One region of the Halobacillus sp. Marseille-Q1614 genome, then DNA from elsewhere that is predicted to be linked to it. Evidence: a T-box and tRNA genes for the amino acid it is inferred to sense, from the RefSeq annotation. Region 1 holds a T-box; the other regions hold tRNA genes.

Region 1 (3,255 bases):
GTGCTGTCATAGTTCGTATAGTTGTCTTTTATTTTCTGCATAACTTCATATACTTCTTTATCAATGGTCGTATGAATCTTATATCCGCCTGAGCTCAGTTCGCGTTCAGCAAGCGTTTCATACTCAGCTTTAAGCTCTTCATCCCCGCGGATATCTTTTAATGAATCTCCATTTTTTTCAGCTAAATATGCAACCATCTTATCTTTAGCCCGCTTGTTGGCTTCTGTTACTAAGAATGGATATTTTTCTCTAGCTCTTGAGGAAGGTTCCCGAAGGTTTTCTTTCAAGTCAAATTTCATTGCTTTATCGTATTCTTCTTTAGAGATATATCCAGCGCTGTACATACGGCTTAAAACTTCGTGCATTCGCTCAATGCCGGCTTGGAGGTTTTCATCAGACTTAACTTCTCCATTGTTTAGAAAAGGTGTATAGCTGAATGGATTCTGGGGTAAACCAGCTATAAAAGCAGCCTGGGCAATTGAAAGTTCATCAGGACCGACACCAAAGATTCCTTCAGCTGCTGTTTTTACACCTGCTATGTTATCTCCATTTGCATTTCTGCCAAATGGCACAATGTTTAAGTAAGCTTCAAGTATTTCTTCTTTTTCAAAAAACTTTTCGATACGCATAGCAATAAGTATTTCTTTTGCTTTTCGTTCAAAAGAGACTTCATTTGTGAGTATCTGGTTTTTAACGACCTGCTGAGTTAATGTACTTCCTCCCGTTTTAACAGCAGAGTTCGTAGCCTCTTGAACGATCGCCCGCAATACGGCTTTTGGGACGACACCATCGTGGGTTTCAAAATACTCATCTTCTGTAGCGATGACCGCATTCTTTAAGTTTTTATCCACTTGATCAAGTGAGATTTCATCACGGTAAAGGTCTGTGCGTACTTCACCGAGTAATTCTTCCCCGGCGAAATATACTTGTGATGTTTCTTCATAATTATAAATTTCTGACTGAATTTCTTCCGGGCTTTGTGCAGGCTGGTCTTTAACAAGTGAAGCGAAATAACCCGCTCCTACACCGCCGGCAAAAAATAAACCTATGATTCCGATTAAAATAAAAAATAAAATGACGTTCCAAACAACATCGTATCCAATTCTGAAATTTTTCTGGATCGTGCCGTTTCCCCATAGGGACTGAGTTTTTCCCCATAAAGACTTCACTAAAGGCCTTGATCTTTCCCATAAGGATCGGGATTTTCTCAACGTTTCTCCCCATAAGGTAGTAGTTTTCGCCTTAATGGCCTTCCAATTTATTTTATTATTTGGCTTTTTCGACATAAGAAAACCTCCTAAATTCCACATAATATTATAACATAAGCGGACATTAACAGACATAAATCGATAGAAAAAATAGTTGATTTCCTGTTTTGATTATGCTATAAATTGGATTACAGTTAAATGAGCGAGCTATGAACGATTGAAGTAGAAAATTATTCCCTGTTCTTAAGAGAGCTAACGGCGGGTGGAAGTTAGCACAAAATAATTTTTGAATTACGGTCGGGAGCATCTTCTGGTGTGAATCAGAAGACGGTGATGAGCCGTTATTAAAGAGAGTGGCACATAATATGTGCAATTAGGGTGGTACCGCGACAAGACCTCGTCCCTTTTCCAGGGATGGGGTCTTTTTGTGATCATAAAAAGGAGTGAACGAGGTATGGATATTCTACAGGATTTAGAAAAACGAGGACTCATTAATCAAGTAACAGATGAAGAAGGATTAAGAAAGCATTTAAATGAAAAGCAAGTGACGTTATACTGCGGGTTCGACCCGACAGGAAGCAGTCTTCATATTGGGCACCTGCTGCCGATCCTTATGCTGAAAAGGTTTCAATTAGCTGGTCACCGTCCAATCGCTTTAGTTGGCGGCGGAACAGGAATGATTGGTGATCCAAGCGGACGTTCTACAGAAAGGCAGTTGAATTCAGCAGAAGTTGTTTTAGGATACAGTGAAAGTATTAAAAACCAATTGGCTAAACTGCTTAATTTCGACGAGGGAACGAATGCGGCGGTTGCCCGTAACAATCATGAGTGGCTTTCAGAAATGACCATTATTGATTTTCTCCGCGACACAGGAAAGCACTTTGGGATAAATTACATGCTGGCAAAAGACTCAGTGGAGTCCAGGATCGAAAGCGGCATTAGCTTCACTGAGTTTTCTTACATGATCCTGCAGTCATTAGACTTTAAGAAATTGAATGATAAAGAAGACTGTACTCTTCAGATCGGTGGAAGCGACCAGTGGGGAAATATTACAGCTGGACTTGAACTTATCCGCCGTTCAGCTGCCGGTGAAAAAGAAACGGAAGCTTACGGTTTAACAATGCCTTTAATTACAAAAGCGGACGGCTCCAAATTTGGGAAAACAGCAGGAGGAGCGATCTGGCTGGATCCGGAACAGACTTCTCCTTATGAATTTTACCAATTCTGGATTAACGCCGATGACCGCGATGTCGTGAAGTTTTTAAGATACTTCACTTTCCTTTCCCATGAGGAAATCGCTGAACTTGAAAAAGAAGTAGAGACTCAGCCTGAAAAGAGAGCAGCTCAAAAGCGTCTTGCCGAGGAAATGACAAAGCTTGTCCACGATGAAGAAGCCCTTAAGCAGGCGCAGCGCATTACAGAAGCACTGTTTAGCGGTGACATTAAAGCTTTGACAGGTGAAGAAATAGAACAAGGGTTTAAAGATGTTCCGGCTTTTGAAACTGAAGAAAAAGAAGCATCCTTAATTGAATTGCTTGTACAGGCAGGAATTTCATCATCCAAACGTCAAGCGAGAGAAGATATTAAAAATGGGGCCGTTTATATCAATGGGGAAAGAAATCAAGATCTTCAGCATACAATTACGGCAGAAGACAGGATAGAAGACAGATTTACAATCATTCGAAGAGGGAAGAAGAAATACTTCCTCATTCGCTACACTTCCTAATTGTGAGAAGAACCGTGGCTGGGTGTCACGGTTCTTTTTTGTTAAACGCCATTGTAGATATTATCCAGAAAGCAAGAGGTTCTGCGAGACTCCTGCTTAAAAAACGGCGGCCTGTAACCCAGGGTCACGAGCAAGGAGGCTTGACCGTTCTCCGCGGAAATCGAGCAGGTTTCCTTTTTAAAATCAACATTAAATATTGATATAGCTTTGTTATTAAAGTCTGGCAACGATTAACACTCATATTCCATTAGGAAAGTGCCAAAATATAAAAGCTCCACCAAAACGATGTGTGAGGAGGATATTTTCATGAGAAACAGAAAT
Region 2 (3,255 bases), 2.3 Mb from region 1:
CTGTTTACCAAAAACACAGGTCTCTGCGAAGCCGTAAGGCGAAGTATAGGGGCTGACACCTGCCCGGTGCTGGAAGGTTAAGGGGATGCGTTAGCTTTTAGCGAAGCGTTGAACCGAAGCCCCAGTAAACGGCGGCCGTAACTATAACGGTCCTAAGGTAGCGAAATTCCTTGTCGGGTAAGTTCCGACCCGCACGAAAGGTGCAACGACTTGGGCACTGTCTCAACGAGAGACCCGGTGAAATTATACTATGCGTGAAGATGCGCATTACCCGCGACAGGACGGAAAGACCCCGTGGAGCTTTACTGTAGCCTGATATTGAATGTTGGTACAGCTTGTACAGGATAGGTGGGAGCCTGAGAAGCCGGAGCGCTAGCTTCGGTGGAGGCGCTGGTGGGATACCACCCTGGCTGTACGGACATTCTAACCCAGGACCGTGATCCGGTCCGGAGACAGTGTCAGGTGGGCAGTTTGACTGGGGCGGTCGCCTCCCAAAGAGTAACGGAGGCGCCCAAAGGTTCCCTCAGAATGGTTGGAAATCATTCGCAGAGTGTAAAGGCACAAGGGAGCTTGACTGCGAGACCTACAAGTCGAGCAGGGACGAAAGTCGGGCTTAGTGATCCGGCGGTACCGTATGGAAGGGCCGTCGCTCAACGGATAAAAGCTACCCCGGGGATAACAGGCTTATCTCCCCCAAGAGTCCACATCGACGGGGAGGTTTGGCACCTCGATGTCGGCTCATCGCATCCTGGGGCTGTAGTCGGTCCCAAGGGTTGGGCTGTTCGCCCATTAAAGCGGTACGCGAGCTGGGTTCAGAACGTCGTGAGACAGTTCGGTCCCTATCCGTCGTGGGCGTTGGAAATCTGAAAGGAGCTGTCCTTAGTACGAGAGGACCGGGATGGACACACCGCTGGTGTACCAGTTGTTCCGCCAGGAGCATCGCTGGGTAGCTACGTGTGGACGGGATAAGTGCTGAAAGCATCTAAGCATGAAGCCCCCCTTGAGATGAGATTTCCCCTAACAATAAGTTAGTAAGATTCCTCAGAGACGATGAGGTCGATAGGTCCGAGGTGGACGCGTGGTGACACGTGGAGCTGACGGATACTAATCAATCGATGACTTAACTTTAAAAGAAAAGCGAAAACGCCTAGGCGTTGCAGCTACAAATTATGACGGTTTGATTCCAATCAGTCTTATCCAGTTTTGAGGGTTTACCTCCATATAATAGATGAGGTGGCGATAGCGAAGAGGTCACACCTGTTCCCATGCCGAACACAGCAGTTAAGCTCTTCAGCGCCGATGGTAGTCGGGTATATCCCCGTGAGAGTAGGACGCTGCCTCATTAATAAGCTTCACTATTCCACAGTAGCTCAGTGGTAGAGCAATCGGCTGTTAACCGATCGGTCGTAGGTTCGAATCCTACCTGTGGAGCCACTTGCTTCCATAGCTCAGTGGTAGAGCACTTCCATGGTAAGGAAGGGGTCGCCGGTTCAAATCCGGCTGGAAGCTCTGAAGAAGAACATTTTTTTGGCCCGTTGGTCAAGCGGTTAAGACACCGCCCTTTCACGGCGGTAACACGGGTTCGAATCCCGTACGGGTCACCATTTGGAGGATTAGCTCAGCTGGGAGAGCACTTGCCTTACAAGCAAGGGGTCGCAGGTTCGAGCCCTGCATCCTCCACCATTTAGCCGGCCTAGCTCAATTGGTAGAGCAACTGACTTGTAATCAGTAGGTTGGGGGTTCAAGTCCTCTGGCCGGCACCATTGATTCCATTTTTGAATAGTGGAGGGATAGCGAAGTTGGCCAAACGCGGCGGACTGTAAATCCGCTCCCATCGGGTTCGTAGGTTCGAGTCCTACTCCCTCCACCATTTTATTTAAAAAGATGGAATAAATAAGTTGGATATGGTAATAATACTTAATGTCATCAATGGGCCATAGCCAAGCGGTAAGGCAACGGTTTTTGGTACCGTCATGCGCTGGTTCGAATCCAGCTGGCCCAGCCATTTTTTCAACTTACATCTAGCTTAAATAAGAGCTAGGTATTTTCTTGTGTTTAAATGATTTTTAATTTATGAAAACCACTTATTATTAAGGGCCATTAGCTCAGTTGGTAGAGCAAGCCAACCACATGAGTAAGCTTCCTGCAGGCTTGCGAGGAGTGCGGCATCACTGAATAAGCTTGCAACACGACGAGCATCGTCACTCAACAAACTTACGAGAACTTATTTTAATTACGAGCCATTAGCTCAGTTGGTAGAGCATCTGACTTTTAATCAGAGGGTCGGAGGTTCGAGCCCTCCATGGCTCACTTTTAATTTTCATCCGCACCTGAGTGCGGGAGTAGTTCAGTGGTAGAACACCACCTTGCCAAGGTGGGGGTCGCGGGTTCGAATCCCGTCTCCCGCTCCATTGTTCGGGGCCTTAGCTCAGCTGGGAGAGCGCCTGCTTTGCACGCAGGAGGTCAGCGGTTCGATCCCGCTAGGCTCCACCATACATAATCAGAATTACATCATTAGGCTGTCATCATTGAGATGTCAGCCTTTTTTTGTTAAGCAGTTTTTCTTAAGACAGCAGGAATAAAAAGGGGTGTTCCTATGAAAAAAGCTGTTTTTATCGACCGTGACGGTACACTTGGGGGAAGCAGCCAAATTGAATACCCAGGAAGCTTTACATTATATCCTGAAGTAAGAGAGCATCTCGAACTTTTAAAAAAGAACGGGTTTCTCGTATTTTCTTTTACCAATCAACCAGGGATCTCTAAAGGTAAATCAACAGAAAAGGCATTTAAATAGGAATTGCTGGGGTTTGGAATGGATAGTGTGCAGAAAGCCTAAAACCGGCATGATCGAGCAAGCCTGTAAAGATAATGAATTTAATCTCCAGGAAAGATGGGTGATTGGAGGTCGAATGAAGGACATACAGGCAGCCGAACAGGCTGGCACTAAAAGTACTAGTCTTAACAGGGGCAGGAAGTGAAGGTGCCGATTTCATAGAAAGACTCCGGAAATATTTCAAAAAATGATGATAGCTGATAGTCTGAACCATGCTATAAAAAAGGTGATTTCTCATTTATAACGTATATATATACACAATTTTGTCTAGTTGAGTCATTGGTATGAAAACGTCTACAATTAGATGAGATAGTAAAAGGAGGAATTTGGTATGGTTAAGCAAATCTCTATTGTAGGCGTACCTATGGATTTAGGACAGAGCCGCAGAGGTGTTGATATGGGTCCGAGTGCTATTCGCTATG
Region 3 (3,255 bases), 1.4 Mb from region 1:
TGACGGATACTAATCAATCGATGACTTAACTTTAAAAGAAAAGCGAAAACGCTTAGGCGTTGCCGCTAGACATTCCTTGGTTTGATTCCATCAGTCTTATCCAGTTTTGAGGGTTTACTAAAAAGTTTTAAAATAACCCTTGATATTTTCTCAAAAGGACAATATAATATATCTTGTCCCTAAAAAAGAAACAGATCAATAGATCTGGTGACGATAGCGAAGAGGTCACACCTGTTCCCATGCCGAACACAGTAGTTAAGCTCTTCAGCGCCGATGGTAGTCGGGTATACCCCCGTGAGAGTAGGACGTCGCCAGGTTGATATTATTCCACAGTAGCTCAGTGGTAGAGCAATCGGCTGTTAACCGATCGGTCGTAGGTTCGAATCCTACCTGTGGAGCCATTACGGAGAGCTGTCCGAGCTGGCCGAAGGAGCACGATTGGAATTCGTGTAAACCGTTCACGCGGTTTCGAGGGTTCGAATCCCTCGCTCTCCGCCATTAACATCATAACGTTTGGCCCGTTGGTCAAGTGGTTAAGACACCGCCCTTTCACGGCGGTAACACGGGTTCGAATCCCGTACGGGTCACCACTTCCTGGAGGATTAGCTCAGCTGGGAGAGCACTTGCCTTACAAGCAAGGGGTCGCAGGTTCGAGCCCTGCATCCTCCACCATTGAAAATCTAATGGGAATATAATTTCCCACAATATCGCGGGGTAGAGCAGTTCGGTAGCTCGTCGGGCTCATAACCCGGAGGTCGCAGGTTCAAATCCTGCCCCCGCAACCAAATTATTTATATTGGTCCGGTAGTTCAGTTGGTTAGAATGCCTGCCTGTCACGCAGGAGGTCGCGGGTTCGAGTCCCGTCCGGACCGCCACTGATTACATTATTATACATAAGCTAGTTCAATATTTGAAAATGATAAACTATCATTTGTCTGGCTCGGTAGCTCAGTCGGTAGAGCAACGGACTGAAAATCCGTGTGTCGGCGGTTCGATTCCGTCCCGAGCCACCATTTTTTGACTAGCCGGCCTAGCTCAATTGGTAGAGCAACTGACTTGTAATCAGTAGGTTGGGGGTTCAAGTCCTCTGGCCGGCACCACTTTTAACGTGGAGGGATAGCGAAGTTGGCCAAACGCGGCGGACTGTAAATCCGCTCCCATCGGGTTCGTAGGTTCGAGTCCTACTCCCTCCACCATTTTAATTTTATTATTCAAATAGGGGTATAGTTTAATGGTAAAACTACGGTCTCCAAAACCGTCAATGTGGGTTCGATTCCTACTACCCCTGCTTTCATTATGGCGGTTGTGGCGAAGTGGTTAACGCACCGGATTGTGGTTCCGGCATTCGTGGGTTCGATTCCCATCAGCCGCCCCATTTTTTTATCTAAAAATGTTGGGCCATAGCCAAGCGGTAAGGCAACGGTTTTTGGTACCGTCATGCGCTGGTTCGAATCCAGCTGGCCCAGCCATTATGCGAGAGTAGTTCAGTGGTAGAACACCACCTTGCCAAGGTGGGGGTCGCGGGTTCGAATCCCGTCTCTCGCTCTTGAAAAGCTTCATAATTGCTACATCGAAGAATATAATATATTATTCAATTAGTGGCGGCATAGCCAAGCGGTAAGGCAGAGGACTGCAACTCCTTTATCACCGGTTCGATTCCGGTTGCCGCCTCCAATATGCCGGTGTGGCGGAATTGGCAGACGCGCACGACTCAAAATCGTGTTCCTCACGGAGTGTCGGTTCGACCCCGACCACCGGTACTTAAACGAAAATTATAATAAAAAAACCTAGACGTTTCTATTTTGTAGAAGCGTCTTTTTGTTTTATAAAATAATCATCAAGAGTCCAAAGCGCTCACTGTTACTTTGTATTACCACCTTTATTCGTAAAAGCTTTAAAGCACTACAAATACAACTAAGGGCGCAGGTCATATTAGTTTAATTCTCGACAATTTCCTTCTTGATACTAGTGGTATGTAATCATTTTTTATAAAAAGAAAGATAATCAGTTTTACCTGAGGTTTCAAGGGAAAACAATTTACGGCTGGCAAGTGAGTTAACTTTTGAGAGCGCTTACAAAAATGAGGAGGATACCAAATGAAATTAAAGTCTCTTGTTGCAGCCCTGGTGATTGCTTTAGTAAGTACGTTTGTTCTTGCCCCTGTTAACACGATGGCTGCCTCTCCATCTACCACAGGATCAAAGCTGCTTAAGAACATGAAGGTCACAGGTGATCTTGAAGATGGCAGAACTTTTAAAGGAATGGTTACCGTTGATAACCTTTCTTATGATGAAGAAGAAGGGTTATTAATGAGCGGAGTTGTTAAAGGTGAGGCTGTCTCAGCAGATGGTACCACCACTGATGTAAAAGAAACCTTCGAAAGCGTACCTGCCACTTTAACTGAAGATATGAGCGGTGATACTATGCAAGCTGCTGCTCTAGCACAAGAAGAATGTGACCTCTTAAATCTTGATCTGGGCCCTATTTTCCTCGATTTACTTGGCCTGCAACTTGACCTGTCAGAAATCAATCTAGACCTTACAGCTGTTCCGGGGCCTGGGAACCTTCTTGGAAACCTGTTATGTGCCGTTGCTGGTCTTCTTGATGGTAATGGTTTTCTAACCGGTCTTTTTGATGAAGTATCCGGGCTGTTAAATTCATTATTAGATCAGATTAATTCATTGTTAGGATAAGTGTTTGCCCTGCCAGCCAAGCTGTTTAAAGTCTTTGTTAAAAGCTCAACTAAACCTATTTAAGCTCCACTATACCTTAGAGGTATCTCATTCTAATTCCACTGATTTCAGAGTTGTATCCACTATAAATTTTTAGTAAATTGATCTATTTTCAGCTGTGTATAACAATATTGGTGAACGATTACTTAAAGCTTTCAACGCGATGTTGAAGGCTTTTTGTATTAGTAATTTACTGGTAATCCTCTATTATATGGTAAGCGCTTAAGTAAGTGGTAATAGCCTATCTTTCCTGCTTATGATTATCAGCCTATTAAAGGTTGAAGAGCTTTTCCTGTTATGATAATCTAAGCACTGGTTAGTATTTTTCAGAATAATCTAACAAATTTCCAAGGAGTGGAAAAATGGAGTTTTTAATGGAATTACTGGGGCAGATTAACAGTTATCTCTCCACATACTTAACAGTCCCTATTTTACTGGGAGCAGGGCTGTTCTTTACGATTTTTTCCCGGTTTGTGCAGTTTAGGTATTTAAAAGAAACAATACGCGTTTTATTCGAAAAAAC

The links. A T-box is a leader RNA that pairs with one kind of tRNA and senses whether it is charged. The one in region 1 lies ahead of tyrS (tyrosine--tRNA ligase), so its partner is inferred to be a tRNA-Tyr.
Region 2: it has a tRNA-Tyr gene. The T-box ahead of tyrS (tyrosine--tRNA ligase) is inferred to sense a tRNA for this amino acid. The anticodon was not compared.
Region 3: it has a tRNA-Tyr gene. The T-box ahead of tyrS (tyrosine--tRNA ligase) is inferred to sense a tRNA for this amino acid. The anticodon was not compared.

What each region holds. Positions count from the first base shown of each region.
Region 1 covers NZ_CADDWH010000001.1:703,081-706,335, forward strand. Annotated here, with positions in the region: gene HUS26_RS03455 (transglycosylase domain-containing protein) at 1-1,286, opposite strand, end outside; T-box leader at 1,409-1,616, shown strand; gene tyrS (tyrosine--tRNA ligase) at 1,663-2,934, shown strand; gene HUS26_RS03465 (hypothetical protein) at 3,241-3,255, shown strand, end outside.
Region 2 covers NZ_CADDWH010000001.1:3,040,254-3,043,508, reverse strand. Annotated here, with positions in the region: rRNA gene HUS26_RS15210 (23S ribosomal RNA) at 1-1,128, shown strand, start outside; rRNA gene rrf (5S ribosomal RNA) at 1,230-1,343, shown strand; tRNA gene HUS26_RS15200 (tRNA-Asn) at 1,360-1,434, shown strand; tRNA gene HUS26_RS15195 (tRNA-Thr) at 1,438-1,509, shown strand; tRNA gene HUS26_RS15190 (tRNA-Glu) at 1,530-1,604, shown strand; tRNA gene HUS26_RS15185 (tRNA-Val) at 1,608-1,683, shown strand; tRNA gene HUS26_RS15180 (tRNA-Thr) at 1,688-1,763, shown strand; tRNA gene HUS26_RS15175 (tRNA-Tyr) at 1,785-1,870, shown strand; tRNA gene HUS26_RS15170 (tRNA-Gln) at 1,931-2,005, shown strand; tRNA gene HUS26_RS15165 (tRNA-Lys) at 2,238-2,310, shown strand; tRNA gene HUS26_RS15160 (tRNA-Gly) at 2,337-2,411, shown strand; tRNA gene HUS26_RS15155 (tRNA-Ala) at 2,418-2,493, shown strand; gene HUS26_RS15150 (hypothetical protein) at 2,597-2,794, shown strand; gene HUS26_RS20295 (HAD hydrolase-like protein) at 2,808-2,978, shown strand; gene rocF (arginase) at 3,165-3,255, shown strand, end outside.
Region 3 covers NZ_CADDWH010000001.1:2,075,992-2,079,246, reverse strand. Annotated here, with positions in the region: rRNA gene HUS26_RS10550 (23S ribosomal RNA) at 1-33, shown strand, start outside; rRNA gene rrf (5S ribosomal RNA) at 204-317, shown strand; tRNA gene HUS26_RS10540 (tRNA-Asn) at 327-401, shown strand; tRNA gene HUS26_RS10535 (tRNA-Ser) at 406-498, shown strand; tRNA gene HUS26_RS10530 (tRNA-Glu) at 516-590, shown strand; tRNA gene HUS26_RS10525 (tRNA-Val) at 597-672, shown strand; tRNA gene HUS26_RS10520 (tRNA-Met) at 709-785, shown strand; tRNA gene HUS26_RS10515 (tRNA-Asp) at 799-875, shown strand; tRNA gene HUS26_RS10510 (tRNA-Phe) at 938-1,013, shown strand; tRNA gene HUS26_RS10505 (tRNA-Thr) at 1,025-1,100, shown strand; tRNA gene HUS26_RS10500 (tRNA-Tyr) at 1,111-1,196, shown strand; tRNA gene HUS26_RS10495 (tRNA-Trp) at 1,218-1,288, shown strand; tRNA gene HUS26_RS10490 (tRNA-His) at 1,300-1,375, shown strand; tRNA gene HUS26_RS10485 (tRNA-Gln) at 1,395-1,469, shown strand; tRNA gene HUS26_RS10480 (tRNA-Gly) at 1,474-1,545, shown strand; tRNA gene HUS26_RS10475 (tRNA-Cys) at 1,601-1,674, shown strand; tRNA gene HUS26_RS10470 (tRNA-Leu) at 1,679-1,760, shown strand; gene HUS26_RS10465 (hypothetical protein) at 2,097-2,693, shown strand; gene HUS26_RS10460 (sodium:alanine symporter family protein) at 3,095-3,255, shown strand, end outside.